Regions from separate parts of the Streptomyces albidicamelliae genome, predicted to be linked through region 2. Evidence: riboswitches for the same ligand, from Rfam matches in the RefSeq annotation. Region 2 holds a riboswitch; the other holds the start of a gene.
What was found. Region 2 has a riboswitch for glycine ahead of gcvT (glycine cleavage system aminomethyltransferase GcvT). Riboswitches for the same ligand answer to the same signal wherever they lie in the genome.
Positions count from the first base shown of each region.

Region 1: it holds a riboswitch for glycine, as region 2 does, so the genes downstream of both, gcvP (aminomethyl-transferring glycine dehydrogenase) here and gcvT (glycine cleavage system aminomethyltransferase GcvT) in region 2, are expected to answer to the same signal.

Region 1 is NZ_CP106795.1:1,621,516-1,628,870, reverse strand. It holds gene N8I86_RS07600 (MerR family transcriptional regulator) at 1-225, shown strand, start outside; gene N8I86_RS07595 (DNA polymerase IV) at 294-1,706, shown strand; gene N8I86_RS07590 (PRC-barrel domain-containing protein) at 1,911-2,282, opposite strand; glycine riboswitch at 2,402-2,497, shown strand; gene gcvP (aminomethyl-transferring glycine dehydrogenase) at 2,672-5,557, shown strand; gene N8I86_RS07580 (TOBE domain-containing protein) at 5,613-6,032, opposite strand; gene N8I86_RS07575 (ABC transporter ATP-binding protein) at 6,061-7,218, opposite strand; gene N8I86_RS07570 (ABC transporter permease) at 7,215-7,355, opposite strand, start outside.
Region 2 is NZ_CP106795.1:5,747,343-5,754,697, reverse strand. It holds gene N8I86_RS26410 (ABC transporter permease) at 1-417, opposite strand, end outside; gene N8I86_RS26405 (enhanced serine sensitivity protein SseB C-terminal domain-containing protein) at 768-1,553, opposite strand; gene N8I86_RS26400 (enhanced serine sensitivity protein SseB) at 1,765-2,556, opposite strand; gene N8I86_RS26395 (ATP-binding protein) at 2,623-3,297, opposite strand; glycine riboswitch at 3,459-3,556, shown strand; glycine riboswitch at 3,557-3,669, shown strand; gene gcvT (glycine cleavage system aminomethyltransferase GcvT) at 3,715-4,833, shown strand; gene gcvH (glycine cleavage system protein GcvH) at 4,951-5,328, shown strand; gene glyA (serine hydroxymethyltransferase) at 5,343-6,605, shown strand; gene N8I86_RS26375 (L-serine ammonia-lyase) at 6,669-7,355, shown strand, end outside.

The DNA.
Region 1 (7,355 bases), 4.1 Mb from region 2:
CTGATGAGCGACGGGGCGACCGTGTACGAGTGCACCTCGCCGGACGAGGTCCATGCCCTGCTCCAGGGCGGTCAGGGCATCTTCGGGATCGCGGTCGGCGTGGTGTGGCGGGACGTGGAGAGCGCGCTCTCCCAGTTGCACGGGGAGCGCGTCGACACGGGCGAGACCCTCGTCGGTCACAACCCCGCGGACGAGCTGGCGCGGCGCCGCAACCGCGCGGTCTGACCTCGGCGCCGGCGGGCGCGCCCGGGGGCGTCACCGCATTGTCAGTGTCGTGGTGCAGCATCGGAGATGTGAGAAACGCGCCCACGATCCTGCATCTCGACATGGATGCCTTCTTCGCCTCGGTGGAGCAGGCGTCCAAGCCGAGCCTGCGCGGGAAGGCGGTCGTCGTGGGCGGGCTCGGACCGCGCGGGGTGGTGGCGACCGCGTCGTACGAGGCCCGGGTGTTCGGGGTCAACTCGGCGATGCCCATGGCCCAGGCGCGCCGGAGGGCCCCCAACGCCGCCTATCTGGTGCCGCGCTTCACCGTGTACCGGTCGATCAGCGAGCAGGTGATGGCGCTGCTGCGGGAGCTGTCGCCGCTGGTGGAGCCGCTCAGCCTGGACGAGGCGTTCGTGGATCTGGAGGCCGGGGGGACGGCCTGGGACGAGGAGTCGGCGCGGCTGGCCGGGGTGCGGCTGCGCGCGGACATCCGGGCGGTCACCGGGCTCACCGGGTCGGTGGGGCTCGCCGCCTCCAAGATGCTCGCGAAGATCGCCTCCGAGCAGGCCAAGCCGGACGGCCTGGTGCTCATCGAACCGGGGACCGAGCGGGCACTGCTGGCGCCGATGACGGTCCGGACGCTGCCGGGGGTCGGACCTGCCACCGGGGACCATCTGCGCAGAGCCGGGATCACCACGGTCGAGGAGCTCGCCGAGGCGGGGGAGGACGAGCTGGTCCGCCTGCTCGGCAAGGCGCACGGGCACGCGCTGTACGCGATGGCGCTGGCGCACGACGACCGGCCCGTGGTGGCCGAGCGGGAGGCCAAGTCGGTGTCGGTCGAGGACACCTACGACGTGGACATCCACGACCGGCTGCGGGTGGGGCTCGAGGTGCAGCGGCTGGCCGACCGCTGCGTGGGGCGGCTGCGCGGCGCGGGGCTGTCGGGGCGGACCATCGTGCTCAAGGTGCGGCGGTACGACTTCTCGACGCTCACCCGCTCCGAGACGCTGCGGGGGCCGACGGACGACCCGGCGGTGATCCGGGAGGCGGCCGCGCGGCTGTTGGAGGCGGTGGACACGACGGGCGGGGTGCGGCTGCTCGGTGTGGGGGTCACGGGGCTCGCGGACTACACCCAGGAGGACCTGTTCGCGCAGGCGGCGCAGCCGCACTCCGCGGGGGCGGTGGAGGCCGCGCCGGTGGCGGCCGTCGCCGAGGCGGTGCCGGAGCCGGAGGAGCCGGCCGAGCGGCACTGGCGCGCGGGGCAGGACGTACGGCACACGGAGTACGGGCCCGGCTGGGTGCAGGGCAGCGGGCTGGGGCGGGTCACGGTGCGCTTCGAGACTCCGCAGTCGCCTCCGGGGCGGGTGCGGACGTTCTCGGTCGGGGACCCCGCGCTGGAGGCGGGTGAGCCGCTGCCGCTGGTCCTGGACCCGGGCCTGACCCTCTCGCCCACCCGTCCCACCCCGCCGAGCGGCCACATCGCCGTGCCGGGTGCGGGCTGACGCACGGGTGCACCCGGGGCCCGGCGCGCGCACCGCGGGGGTGCCGTCGGCCGGTGTGCCGCCCGCGACGGTTGCCGGGCGTTTGTGCCGCCCGCGACGGTGCCGGGCGTTCGCGGGCAGGCGGCCGCGGACGTGCCGTACCCAGCGGCGCGGGGGCGTGGAGGTGTTCGGATGGGTGGGGCCGGGAGAGGGAAGGAGCCGGCGTCAGGGTTCTTCCGAGCCTGCCAGCTTGCCGAAGTCGTGGTCGGGGAACGTGTGGGGCGGAGCCACGTCGAGGCCGTAGTGGTGGTAGAGCTGGAGTTCCTGCTCGGGGGAGAGATGGCGGCCGACACCGAAGTCGGGGGCGTCCTTGATGAGCGCGCGGTCGAAGGGGACCCGGAGGGCACCCTCGATCAGCTCGCTGGGCTCCAGGGGGACGAAGGCGTCCCGGGAGAACAGGCCGGTGCGTATGGCCGCCCACTCGGGCACACCGGTGGCGTCGTCGAGGTACACCTCGTCGATGGTGCCGATCTTGGTGCCATTGCGGTCGAACGCCTTGCGGCCGATCAGGTTGCGCGGATCGATGTCGGTCAGCACGGTCCCTCTCCCTCCACTTGGTCGCAACTCATCCGTAAGCACTACAAAAGAGCACATTCAAGGAGGCGGCCACTCGAAGCCCCGGGCGTTGACCTCGCTGGTAGGCTGACAGCGGCTGCTGACCCCGTGCGGGAGAGTCCTCCGACCATCCTCGGAGGCGCCGAAGGAGCAAATCCTCCCCGGAATCTCTCAGGCCCACGTACCGCACGGACGAGGTCACTCTGGAAAGCAGGGCGGATGTCGACGGCGTCCGCCCTCACCGACGGTGAAAGCCGGCGTCCGCGGACGTCCGGTGAAGCTCTCAGGTTGAGATGACAGAGGGGGAGGCCGTCGGGGTATCCGTACCGGGGTGCCCCTCGAAGGTCGCGTCAGACCAGGAGGCCTCCGCAATGACCGCCCATCGCACCCCGCTCGCCGAGCTCGAAGCCGGCATTCCCTTCGAGCAGCGCCACATCGGCCCCGACCACGAGGCGCGGGCCAAGATGCTCGCGCACGTCGGCTACGGCTCCCTCGACGACCTGACCGCCGCCGCGGTCCCGGACGTGATCAAGAACGCCGACGCGCTGGACCTGCCGGGTGCCCGCACCGAGGCCGAGGTGCTCGCCGAGCTGCGCTCGCTCGCCGACCGCAACCAGGTCCTCGGCTCCATGATCGGGCTCGGTTACTACGGCACCTTCACCCCGCCGGTCATCCTGCGCAACGTCATGGAGAACCCGGCCTGGTACACCGCCTACACGCCGTACCAGCCGGAGATCTCCCAGGGCCGTCTGGAGGCCCTGCTGAACTTCCAGACGATGGTCGCCGAGCTGACCGGCCTGCCCACCTCCGGCGCCTCCCTGCTGGACGAGGGCACCGCCGCCGCCGAGGCGATGGCGCTGTCCCGGCGCATGGGCAAGAACAAGAAGGGCCTCTTCCTGATCGACGCGGACGCGCTGCCGCAGACGATCGCCGTGATCGAGACCCGTGCCGAGCCGACCGGTGTCGAGGTCGTCGTCGCCGACCTCAGCGACGGCATCCCGGCGGACCTCGCCGCCCGTGAGATCAACGGCGTACTGCTGCAGTACCCGGGCGCCTCCGGAGCCGTACGCGACCTCAAGCCGGTCATCGACCGGGCGCACGAGCTCGGCGCCCTCGTCACCGTGGCCGCCGACCTGCTGGCCCTGACCCTGCTGACCTCGCCGGGCGAGCTGGGCGCGGACATCGCCGTCGGCACCACCCAGCGCTTCGGCGTACCGATGGGCTTCGGCGGTCCGCACGCCGGCTACATGGCCGTCCACGAGAAGTTCGCGCGCAGCCTGCCCGGCCGCCTCGTCGGTGTCTCCGTCGACGCCGACGGCCACAAGGCCTACCGCCTCGCGCTCCAGACGCGTGAGCAGCACATCCGCCGGGAGAAGGCCACCAGCAACATCTGCACCGCGCAGGTCCTGCTCGCGGTGATGGCCGGCATGTACGCCGTCTACCACGGCCCCGAGGGACTGCGGACCATCGCCCGCCGCACCCACCGCTACGCCTCCCTCCTCGCCGCGGGCCTGCGCGCCGGCGGGATCGAGATCGTCCACGGCGCGTACTTCGACACGCTCACCGCGCGCGTGCCCGGCAAGGCCGCCGAGGTCGTCGCCGCCGCCCGGGACAACGGGGTCAACGTGCGTGCGGTCGACGCCGACCACGTCTCCCTCGCCTGCGACGAGACCACCAACCGCGCGCAGCTCGCCGCCGTCTGGTCCGCCTTCGGTGTGGACGCCGACATCGAGGCGCTGGACGCGACGGCCGAGGACACCCTGCCCGAGGCGCGGCTGCGCACCGACGACTACCTGACCCACCCGGTCTTCCACGAGCACCGCTCCGAGACCGCGATGCTGCGCTACCTGCGCAAGCTCGCCGACCGCGACTACGCGCTCGACCGCGGCATGATCCCGCTGGGCTCCTGCACCATGAAGCTCAACGCGACCACCGAAATGGAGCCGGTCACCTGGCCCGAGTTCGGCCAGCTGCACCCCTTCGTGCCCGCCGAGCAGGCCGAGGGCTACCTCACGCTCATCCGCGAGCTGGAGGAGCGTCTCGCCGAGGTCACCGGCTACGACAAGGTCTCCCTCCAGCCGAACGCCGGTTCGCAGGGCGAGCTCGCCGGTCTGCTGGCCGTCCGCGGCTACCACCGGGCCAACGGTGACGAGCAGCGCACCATCTGCCTCATCCCGTCCTCCGCGCACGGCACCAACGCGGCGAGCGCCGTGATGGCCGGCATGAAGGTCGTCGTCGTCAAGACCGCCGAGGACGGCGAGATCGACGTCGAGGACCTGCGCGCCAAGATCGAGAAGCACCGTGACGAGCTGTCCGTGCTGATGATCACCTACCCCTCCACGCACGGTGTGTTCGAGGAGCACGTCGCCGACATCTGTGCCCAGGTGCACGAGGCCGGCGGTCAGGTGTACGTCGACGGCGCCAACCTCAACGCGCTGGTCGGCCTCGCCAAGCCGGGTCACTTCGGCGGTGACGTCTCCCACCTGAACCTGCACAAGACCTTCTGCATCCCGCACGGTGGCGGTGGCCCCGGCGTCGGCCCGGTCGCGGTCCGCGAGCACCTGGCGCCGTACCTGCCGAACCACCCGCTCCAGCCGGCGGCCGGCCCCGAGACGGGCGTCGGCCCGATCTCGGCGGCGCCGTGGGGCAGCGCGGGCATCCTGCCCATCTCGTGGGCGTACGTCCGCCTGATGGGCGGCGAGGGCCTCAAGCGGGCCACCCAGGTCGCCGTGCTCTCGGCGAACTACGTCGCCAAGCGCCTCGAGCCGCACTTCCCGGTCCTCTACACCGGTCCCGGCAACCTGGTCGCGCACGAGTGCATCATCGACCTGCGCCCGCTCACGAAGGCGACCGGCGTGAGCGTGGACGACGTGGCCAAGCGCCTGATCGACTACGGCTTCCACGCGCCGACGATGTCCTTCCCGGTGGCCGGCACGCTGATGATCGAGCCCACCGAGTCGGAGGACCTCATCGAGCTGGACCGTTTCTGCGACGCGATGATCGCCATCCGCGCCGAGATCGAGAAGGTCGCCGCCGGCGAGTGGCCGGCGGAGGACAACCCGCTGGCGAACGCCCCGCACACCGCTGCCGCGCTCGGCGGTGAGTGGACGCACGCCTACAGCCGCGAGGACGCCGTCTTCCCGGCCGGCGTCTCGGCCGCCGACAAGTACTGGCCCCCGGTGCGCCGTATCGACCAGGCCTTCGGCGACCGCAACCTGGTGTGCTCCTGCCCGCCGCTGGACGCGTACGAGGACTGAGCGAACCCGACGGCCGAAGGCCCCGCCCGGAATCCGGGCGGGGCCTTCGGGCTTCCTACGCCGTCGCCAGGGCGACCTCGGTGGACTTGATCAGGGCGATGACGTCGGAGCCCACGAAGAGCCCGAGGTCGCCGGCCGCGTCCTTGGTGATCGCGGCGGTGAGTTCGCCCCCGGCCATGGAGACCCTCACGGTGGCCATGACCTCGCCGAGCAGGAGCTGGGTGACCGTGCCCGGGACCTGGTTGCGGATCGACAGGCCCTCGGTGCGGCTGGTGGCGAGGGCGACCTCGGTCGACTTCACCAGGGCGCGCACCTCGGAGCCCGGGGCGAGGCCGAGCTCCTCGACGGCCTCCAGCGTGATGGCCGCCGTGAGGTTCTGCCCGCCGGTCAGCCGGACCTTCACGGTCGCCATGACCTCGCCCGGCCGCACCTCGGTGACGGTGCCGGGAAGCTGATTGCGGATGCTCAGAGTCATGGGCCCTCACCGTAGTGGGGGAAGGCGTTCAGGCCGGGTATGCGTGCGTCTGCGTCGCCTTGACCGTCGCCCAGACCGGTGCACCCGGATGGAGACCGAGTTCGGCGGCGGCCACCGTGGTCAGGTCCGCGGCCAGGGGCAGCTCACCGGCCAGGTCGGCGCGGATCTGGTCGCCGTGGGTCTCCAGTCCGGTGACCTCGCAGCGCCACAGGTTCCGTGCGCTCGCGCCCGTGGGCCGGTCGCGGAACAGGGTCACGGCGGACGGCGGGAACGCCACGAACACCGGCCCGGACAGGTCTTCCGTGGTGGTGATCGAGGGGCCGGCGTCGAGCCGTACCGTGTGCCGGTCGGCGCGTCCGCGGTAGAGGTTGAGGCCGACGAGCTGGGCGATGTAGTCCGTGCGTGGATGACGGGCGATGTCGGAGGGGGTGCCCTGCTGGACGACCCGGCCGTGCTCGACGACCACCAGCCGGTCCGCGAGCACCATGGCGTCCAGCGGGTCGTGGGTGACCAGCACGGCGACCGCCTCGAACGCGGCCAGGTGGCGGCGGAGCTGGGCGCGGACCTCCAGACGGGTGCGGGCGTCCAGTGCGGCCAGCGGTTCGTCCAGCAGTAGCAGCCGGGGGCGGGTGGCCAGGGCGCGGGCGACCGCCACACGCTGGGCCTGGCCGCCGGAGAGCCGGCGGGGCTTGGCACCGGCGTGGTCGGCGAGCCCCATCCGGTCCAGCCACGCGGCGGCCTGGGCGCGGGCCTCCGCCTTGCCCACGCCCTGGCAGCGGGGGCCGAAGGCCACGTTGTCCAGCGCGGACAGGTGCGGGAAGAGCAGGTAGTCCTGGAAGACGACGCCGACCGGACGGTTCTCCGGGGGCGTGCGCTCCAGGGCGCTGCCGTCCAGGCGCAGGTGTCCGGCGCTGAGCGGGACGAGGCCGGCGAGGGCGCGCAGGGCCGTGGTCTTGCCCGCGCCGTTGGGCCCGAGGAGGGCGACGACCTCCCCGGGGACGGCCGTCAGGGCCACGTCCAGGCGGAAGGCGGAGCGCTCGACGACGAGGTGGGCGTCGAGGCCGGCGTCACCTGCGAGGGGCTCCCGCGGTGGGGCGGCGGCCACGGAGTGTTCCCGTACGGTTTCCGCGTCCCGTCCGCCGGAGGATCCGGCGTCGTCGGCCGTCCTGGAATGCGGATTGCTCATGATGTCGTCATCCAGCGGTCGCGCAGGCCGGCCAGTACCGTGATGGACACGGCCAGCAGGACCAGGCTCAGGGCGATGGCGGCCTCCGGGTCGTTCTGCAGGGCGAGGTAGACCGCCAGGGGCATGGTCTGGGTGCG
Region 2 (7,355 bases):
GCCGATCACGTTGGACAGGATGGTGGCGCCGAAGGCGACCACCAGCGACACCCAGGAGCCCTCCAGGACGCGGGTGGCGATGTCACGCCCGAACTTCGGGTCCACGCCGAGCGGGTGGTCCGCGCTCATGCCGCCCCAACTGCCCTTGGGCAGCGAGGTGTCCGGGGTGATCAGGTCCTGGTTGAAGGCGTTGGGGTCGAGCCCCAGGGCGGCCTGGAGGGGGCGCGAGAGGATCGCGAGGAGGATCAGCAGGATCACGATGACGCCGCCGGCGACGGCGACCTTGTCCTTCTTGAACCGGGTCCAGGCGATCTGACCCAGAGAACGACCCTCGATCTGCCCCTTACCGGCACCCGCGAGCACAGCCTCCGGCTGTGCCTCGGCTGCCGCCCCGGTGGTCTCGATCGGTGCGGTCACGGTGAGCGACCCCTCTCGCCGGTGGTGACCGGCCTGCGCCTGCCGCGGATTGCGGCTTTGTCGACTTGCCATCGATCACGGGGCCTCGGCCTCGTGTCTGAGTCGCGAGTCTTCAGCGTGGCCGCGATCACCCGCCAGATGTGACGGCGAAAGTATGCGCAACCGTGATGCAGTGCGGGGGATTCCGTTATCCGAACAGTGGGTAACGGCTCTCGGACGCGGGCCAGTTGTGACGGAACGGGGAATTTGCGCGATTTGGTGCGTGCGGCTGACGTCTACGCGCGCAGAAGCGGTCGGCCCGCGCAAATCCTGCATTCCGGCGCCAAGAGCGGGGCGCCGGGACGAGTTGATCAGAAGCCGCCGTGCACCGGCGGATAGCCGTATCCCGCGGCCGGCGCCTGCGACTGCGGGGCGGCCTGCAACTGGGGCTGGGGCGGGGCGGCGTGGGCCTCGCGGTCGTAGAACGGGCGCGCGTTGGCCCGCATCCACATCACCACCGGGTCGTACTCGTCGGTCATCGCGACCGTCGACACCGGCAGCCCCTCCGGGACCGCCCCGACGGACTGCTGCATCATCCCGCGGACCGAGTCGACCGCGGCGGGCGAGGTGTCGTACACGTCCAGGCCGAGAGCGAGGTACGGCGCCCCCAGCGCCGGCTGCACCCAGGCGCGGCGCAGGGAGCGCAGGGCCGGGGTGCGGTGGGCGTTCTGCGCGAGCAGGGCGTAGAACTGCGGGATCTCGATGGTGGGTTCGGCGAGCCGCAGCGGGCCGGCGGGCTGCCGGTCCAGTCCGGTGGCGATGCGGCGCAGGTCCAGCCAGGGGATGCCGACGCCGCCGCCCCGGGCGTGCGGGTTGAGCCAGAGGCCGTAGTGGTCCGGGTAGAGGGTGCGGGCCACGTCGAGCCCGTCGACCACTTCGTACGAGCGGTTCCAGCCGCTGGCCGACAGCTCCTGGGCGGAGGTGACACAGGGGGCGTAGTGGAAGCCGTCGACCTCCATGTCCCCGTACTGGGCGTCCGGGGAGCCGGCCTGGCCGTGCCACAGGAGCATCCAGATCTGGCCGGAGGACGGGGTGGCGAGAGCGCGGAGCAGGGCCTCGTAGGCGTCATAGCGTCCGGGCGTGACCTGGCGCAGCATGCTTTCCACGCTGCCGCTTGGGCTCGCGCTCACCTGTCTTACCGCCCCTCCGATTGTTTCCCCGCGTGTGGGGACAGCTTAAGCGCCCAGGAGCCCGGGGCCTCGTGTTCGTGCGCGGGTGCGGGTCGGTGGTGGGGCCACGCGCCACGCGGCGGCGGCGCCCGCCGGACGCGGCCCCGTGCTCGCGAGGTGGCCCGCGCCCGCGCCGGGTCTAGTGACCGTACTGGTGGAAGGGGCGGACGTGGGTCTTCAGCCAGTCGGCGACCGGGTCCTGGGCGACGTCCAGCAGGACGAGGTTGACCGGCCACTTGACCGGGACTTTGCCGAGGGCCCGGCCCAGGGCCTCCAGCGGCAGCGCGCGCAGGTCGCCCTCCCACTGGGAGAGTTCGACGCCCACGAACATCACCGGGTCGGCCGTCTCGATCGCGGCGAGGCAGCGGCGGGCGGTGAGCACCACGCCGGTCTGCGCGAACTCGGCGGAGGCGGCGGCGAGGAAGTCGACCGGGTCGTCCTGCCAGTCGGGCTCGAAGAGCCGGACCCGGCCGCCGGTGCTGAGTCCGTCGAGCGGGGTGCGGCCGGCCCGGCACAGCTCGGCGACCGCCTCGGGCGGCAGCGGCACGCCGACGACGCCCCCGGGGTTCACGACCAGGCCCGCCTGCGGGGGCAGGCCCCGGGCGAACTCCACGGCCGGGGCGACGGTGAACGACATGTGGGAGCCGGCCACCTGGCGGAGCTGCTCCTCGGAGCTGAACACCGGGACGTACACCTGGCCGTCGATCTCGGTCGTGGGCAGGTCGAGCGGGCCGCTGTCCGGGCCTCCGCCGTGGGGCAGGGGGATCCACAGGAAGCTCCGGCCGAGGACCTCGACGATCCGGCCGCCGGCCTCGGGCATGCCGAGGGAGGCCGAGAGCACCTCCTCCAGTTCGTTGCCCGGCCAGCCGCCGTGCGGGTGGGGGTGCGCCTGTGCCGGGAAGTCCGCGCTGATGTCCGCCGGGAAGTCCATCTGCCTACCGCCTGCTGGTGACCACTGCTGTGAGCCAGAAGGCTAGCGGGTGGCTGTGACAGCGCCTCACCGAGTGAAGCCCACGCGGCTCAGGACGTCCGCCGCGTCCCGGTCCAGCAGCACCGCCGAACCGCAGCCGGCGGGCAGCTCCCCCTTCTCCACGGCGCGCAGCAGGCGCTCGGCCGTACGGCGGTGGCGGCGGAAGGCGTAGCGGGACACGCCCCGGCCGCGCTCGCGCTGCCCCGCCCTGGCCGTGCCGGGCGGGACGTCGAGGAGGAGCAGGTGCAGGGTGCCGCCGCGGCGCCGGGCCTCGCGGGCCAGCCAGGCGCGCACCCACGGCTGGGTGCCGCAGTCGTGCACGACGACGCCCTCGCCGGTGCGCAGGGCCCGGCGGAGTCCCGTGTAGTGGGCGAGGCGGACCAGCGGGCGGTAGAGCGCGTACGGGAGCCCGCGCGGGACCTTGGTGTCCCAGCGGTCGCGGGTGTCCTGGGAGTCGACGCGGTGGCCGGTGACCGTGCGGTGCATGAGGGTGGACTTGCCGCTGCCGGGCAGGCCGGTGATCACCACGAGGTCGGCCGGGCCGAAGAGCAGGGCGTGCGGGCTGCGGCCGGCGCGGTCGCGCAGGTCGCGGACGACCGGGACGGAGCGGGCCGCGGCGCGCTCACGGGCTGGCGCGGAAGGCTGCTTCGGCACCGCGATGCCGGTGGTGGCGGCGTAGGCCGAGGTCCTGTTCACCGTGATCGTCCTCCCCTGTGGGTTCGGTAACCCCTTTGCCCGCCAAATGTAAAGAGAAGGTAATGCGGTTGGGTGCGCGTACTGCCACAGGTCGGTTACAGATTGCGGCCCTGACGGGTGGGGGCGCGGCGTGCAATGATGTGCCCGCCAACTGCATACCGGCCGTTTGAATCCGCGCGGGAGAGTCCCCGGCAGTCTTCACCGGGGCGCCGAAGGAGCAAGTCCCTCCCTTGAATCTCTCAGGCCCCGTTACCGCGCGGGCGAGGCACATCTGAAAAGCGGGCCGCTGCGACAGCGGCCCCACCCACGGTGCAAGCCGTGATCGTCCCTGTGGCGGTCGTGGCGAACCTCTCAGGTTCCGATGACAGATGGGGAGGAACGTTCCTCGCCCGTCCCATTCCTGTCCTGGGAGACGACCGCCCGATGAGCAGCACTGAACTCCGTCTCACCGCGCTCGATGCCGTGCATCGCTCGCTCGGTGCGACGATGACCGACTTCGCCGGCTGGGACATGCCCCTGCGCTACGGCTCCGAGCGCGACGAGCACCTCGCCGTGCGGACCAGGGCCGGCCTCTTCGACCTCTCCCACATGGGTGAGATCACCGTGTCCGGCGCCGGAGCGGCCGCCCTGCTGAACCACGCCCTGGTCGGCAACATCGCCTCGGTCGGTGTCGGCCGCGCCCGCTACACCATGATCTGCCAGGCCGACGGCGGCATCCTGGACGACCTGATCGTCTACCGGCTCGCCGAGACCGAGTACATGGTCGTGGCCAACGCCTCGAACGCCCAGGTGGTGCTGGACGCGCTCACCGAGCGTGCCGCCGGTTTCGACGCGGAGGTACGCGACGACCGGGACGCCTACGCGCTGATCGCCGTCCAGGGCCCGGAGTCCCCCGGCATCCTGAAGTCGCTCACCGACGCCGACCTGGACGGCCTGAAGTACTACGCCGGCCTGCCCGGCACGGTCGCCGGCGTGCCCGCGCTGATCGCCCGCACCGGCTACACCGGCGAGGACGGCTTCGAGCTGTTCGTGAAGCCGGAGCACGCGGTCGCGCTGTGGCAGGCGCTGACCGAGGCCGGCGAGGGCGCCGGTCTGGTGCCGTGCGGTCTGTCCTGCCGGGACACGCTGCGCCTGGAGGCGGGCATGCCGCTGTACGGGCACGAGCTGACCACCTCCCTGACCCCCTTCGACGCCGGGCTCGGCCGGGTGGTCAAGTTCGAGAAGGAGGGCGACTTCGTCGGGCGCGAGGCGCTCGCCGCGGCCGCCGAGCGGGCCTCCGCCGAGCCGCCCCGGGTCCTGGTCGGCCTGATCGCCGAGGGCCGCCGGGTGCCGCGCGCCGGATACCCCGTCGTCGCGGGCGGCCAGGTGATCGGCGAGGTCACCTCCGGCGCCCCCTCCCCCACCCTGGGCAAGCCGATCGCCATGGCCTACGTCGACGCCGCGCACGCGGCGCCGGGCAGCGCGGGCGTGGGCGTGGACATCCGGGGCAGCCACGAGCCGTACGAGGTCGTGGCGCTGCCCTTCTACAAGCGCCAGAAGTAGACACTGGGCGGCGGAACGCACCGGTCGCACGACCCCCCGCGTCCTCCGCATGCCCGCGAACCGTCCCAGCGGTACCCCATTCACCAGCACTCCCGCGCGTACAGGAGAATTCAGGCCATGAGCAACCCCCAGCAGCTGCGCTACAGCAAGGAGCACGAGTGGCTGTCGGCCGCCGAGGACGGCGTCTCGACGGTCGGCATCACCGAGTTCGCGGCCAACGCGCTCGGCGACGTGGTCTACGCCCAGCTCCCCGAGGTCGGCTCCACCGTGGAGGCGGGCGAGACCTGCGGTGAGCTGGAGTCGACGAAGTCGGTCTCCGACCTGTACTCGCCGGTGACCGGCGAGATCACCGAGATCAACGAGGACGTCGTCAACGACCCGTCGCTGGTCAACTCCGCCCCCTTCGAGGGCGGCTGGCTGTTCAAGGTCCGCATCTCGGACGAGCCGGCCGACCTGCTCTCCGCCGACGAGTACGCCGCCCACACCGCCGGCTGAGGAGTCGTAGCCCGATGACCGTCCTGAACACGCCCCTGCACGAGCTGGACCCGGAGATCGCCGCCGCGGTCGACGCCGAGCTCGGCCGCCAGCAGTCCACCCTGGAGATGATCGCCTCCGAGAACTTCGCGCCGCTCGCGGTGATGGAGGCCCAGGGCTCGGTCCTCACCAACAAGTACGCCGAGGGCTACCCGGGCCGCCGCTACTACGGCGGCTGCGAGCACGTCGACGTCGCCGAGCAGATCGCCATCGACCGGATCAAGGAGCTGTTCGGCGCCGAGTACGCGAACGTCCAGCCCCACTCCGGCGCCTCCGCCAACCAGGCGGCCCTGTTCGCGCTGGCCCAGCCCGGGGACACGATCCTCGGCCTGGACCTGGCGCACGGCGGCCACCTGACCCACGGCATGCGGCTGAACTTCTCCGGCAAGCAGTTCAACGTGGTCGCGTACCACGTGGACGACTCCGGCCTGGTCGACATGGCCGAGGTCGAGCGGCTCGCCAAGGAGCACCGCCCGAAGGTGATCATCGCGGGCTGGTCGGCGTACCCGCGCCAGCTGGACTTCGCCGAGTTCCGCCGGATCGCCGACGAGGTCGAGGCGTACCTGTGGGTCGACATGGCCCACTTCGCGGGTCTGGTCGCCGCCGGTCTGCACCCGAACCCGGTCGAGCACGCGGACGTGGTCACCTCCACGACGCACAAGACCCTCGGCGGTCCGCGCGGCGGGATCATCCTCGCCAGGAAGGCCTTCGCCAAGAAGCTGAACTCGTCCGTCTTCCCGGGCTTCCAGGGCGGTCCCCTGGAGCACGTGATCGCGGCCAAGGCGGTCTCCTTCAAGGTCGCCGCCTCGGAGGAGTTCAAGGAGCGCCAGCGTCGTACGGTGGAGGGTGCCCGCATCCTCGCCGAGCGCCTGACGGCGCCCGACGCCCGCGAGGCCGGGGTGAACGTGCTCTCCGGCGGCACGGACGTGCACCTGATCCTGGTGGATCTGCGTGAGTCCGAGCTGGACGGGCAGCAGGCCGAGGACCGTCTCCACGAGGTCGGCATCACGGTCAACCGCAACGCCGTCCCGAACGACCCGCGGCCCCCGATGGTCACCTCGGGTCTGCGGATCGGCACGCCCGCCCTCGCCACCCGCGGCTTCACGGCCGAGGACTTCGCCGAGGTCGCGGACGTGATCGCCGAGGCGCTGAAGCCGTCGTACGACGTCGAGGCCCTCAAGGCGCGCGTGCAGGCGCTCGCCGACAAGCACCCGCTCTACGCGGGCCTGAACAAGTAGTCCCCGGTGGGGCACCCGCCAGGGGTGCCCCACCACCCGCTGTAGCTTTTTTGAGGAGTGACCGTGGCCATCTCGGTCTTCGACCTGTTCTCGATCGGCATCGGCCCGTCCAGCTCCCACACGGTCGGCCCGATGCGTGCGGCGCGGATGTTCGCCCGCCGCCTGCGCAACGAAGGGCTGCTGGAGAAGGTGTCCGCGGTCCGCACCGAGCTGTACGGCTCGCTGGGCGCGACCGGACACGGACACGGCACCCCCAAGGCCGTCCTGCTCGGCCTGGCCGGCGACTCGCCGCGCACGGTGGACGTCGAGACGGCGGACGCGCGCGTGGAGGCGATCAGGTCCGAGGGCCGGATCGCCCTGCTGGGCGAGCACGAGATCGCCTTCGACTTCGACCGGGACCTCGTCCTGCACCGCCGCAAGACCCTGCCGTACCACGCCAACGGCATGACGGTCTGGGCGTTCGACGCCTCGGGCGACGAGCTGCTGTCCAAGACGTACTACTCGGTCGGCGGCGGCTTCGTCGTGGACGAGGACGCGGTCGGCGCGGACCGCATCAAGCTGGACGACACCGTCCTGAAGTACCCCTTCCGCACGGGCGACGAGCTGCTGCGCCTGACGAAGGAGACCGGCCTGTCGATCTCCTCGCTGATGCTGGAGAACGAGCGCGCCTGGCGCACCGAGGACGAGATCCGGGCGGGTCTGCTGGAGATATGGCGTGTCATGCGCGAGTGCGTCCAGCGCGGCATGTCC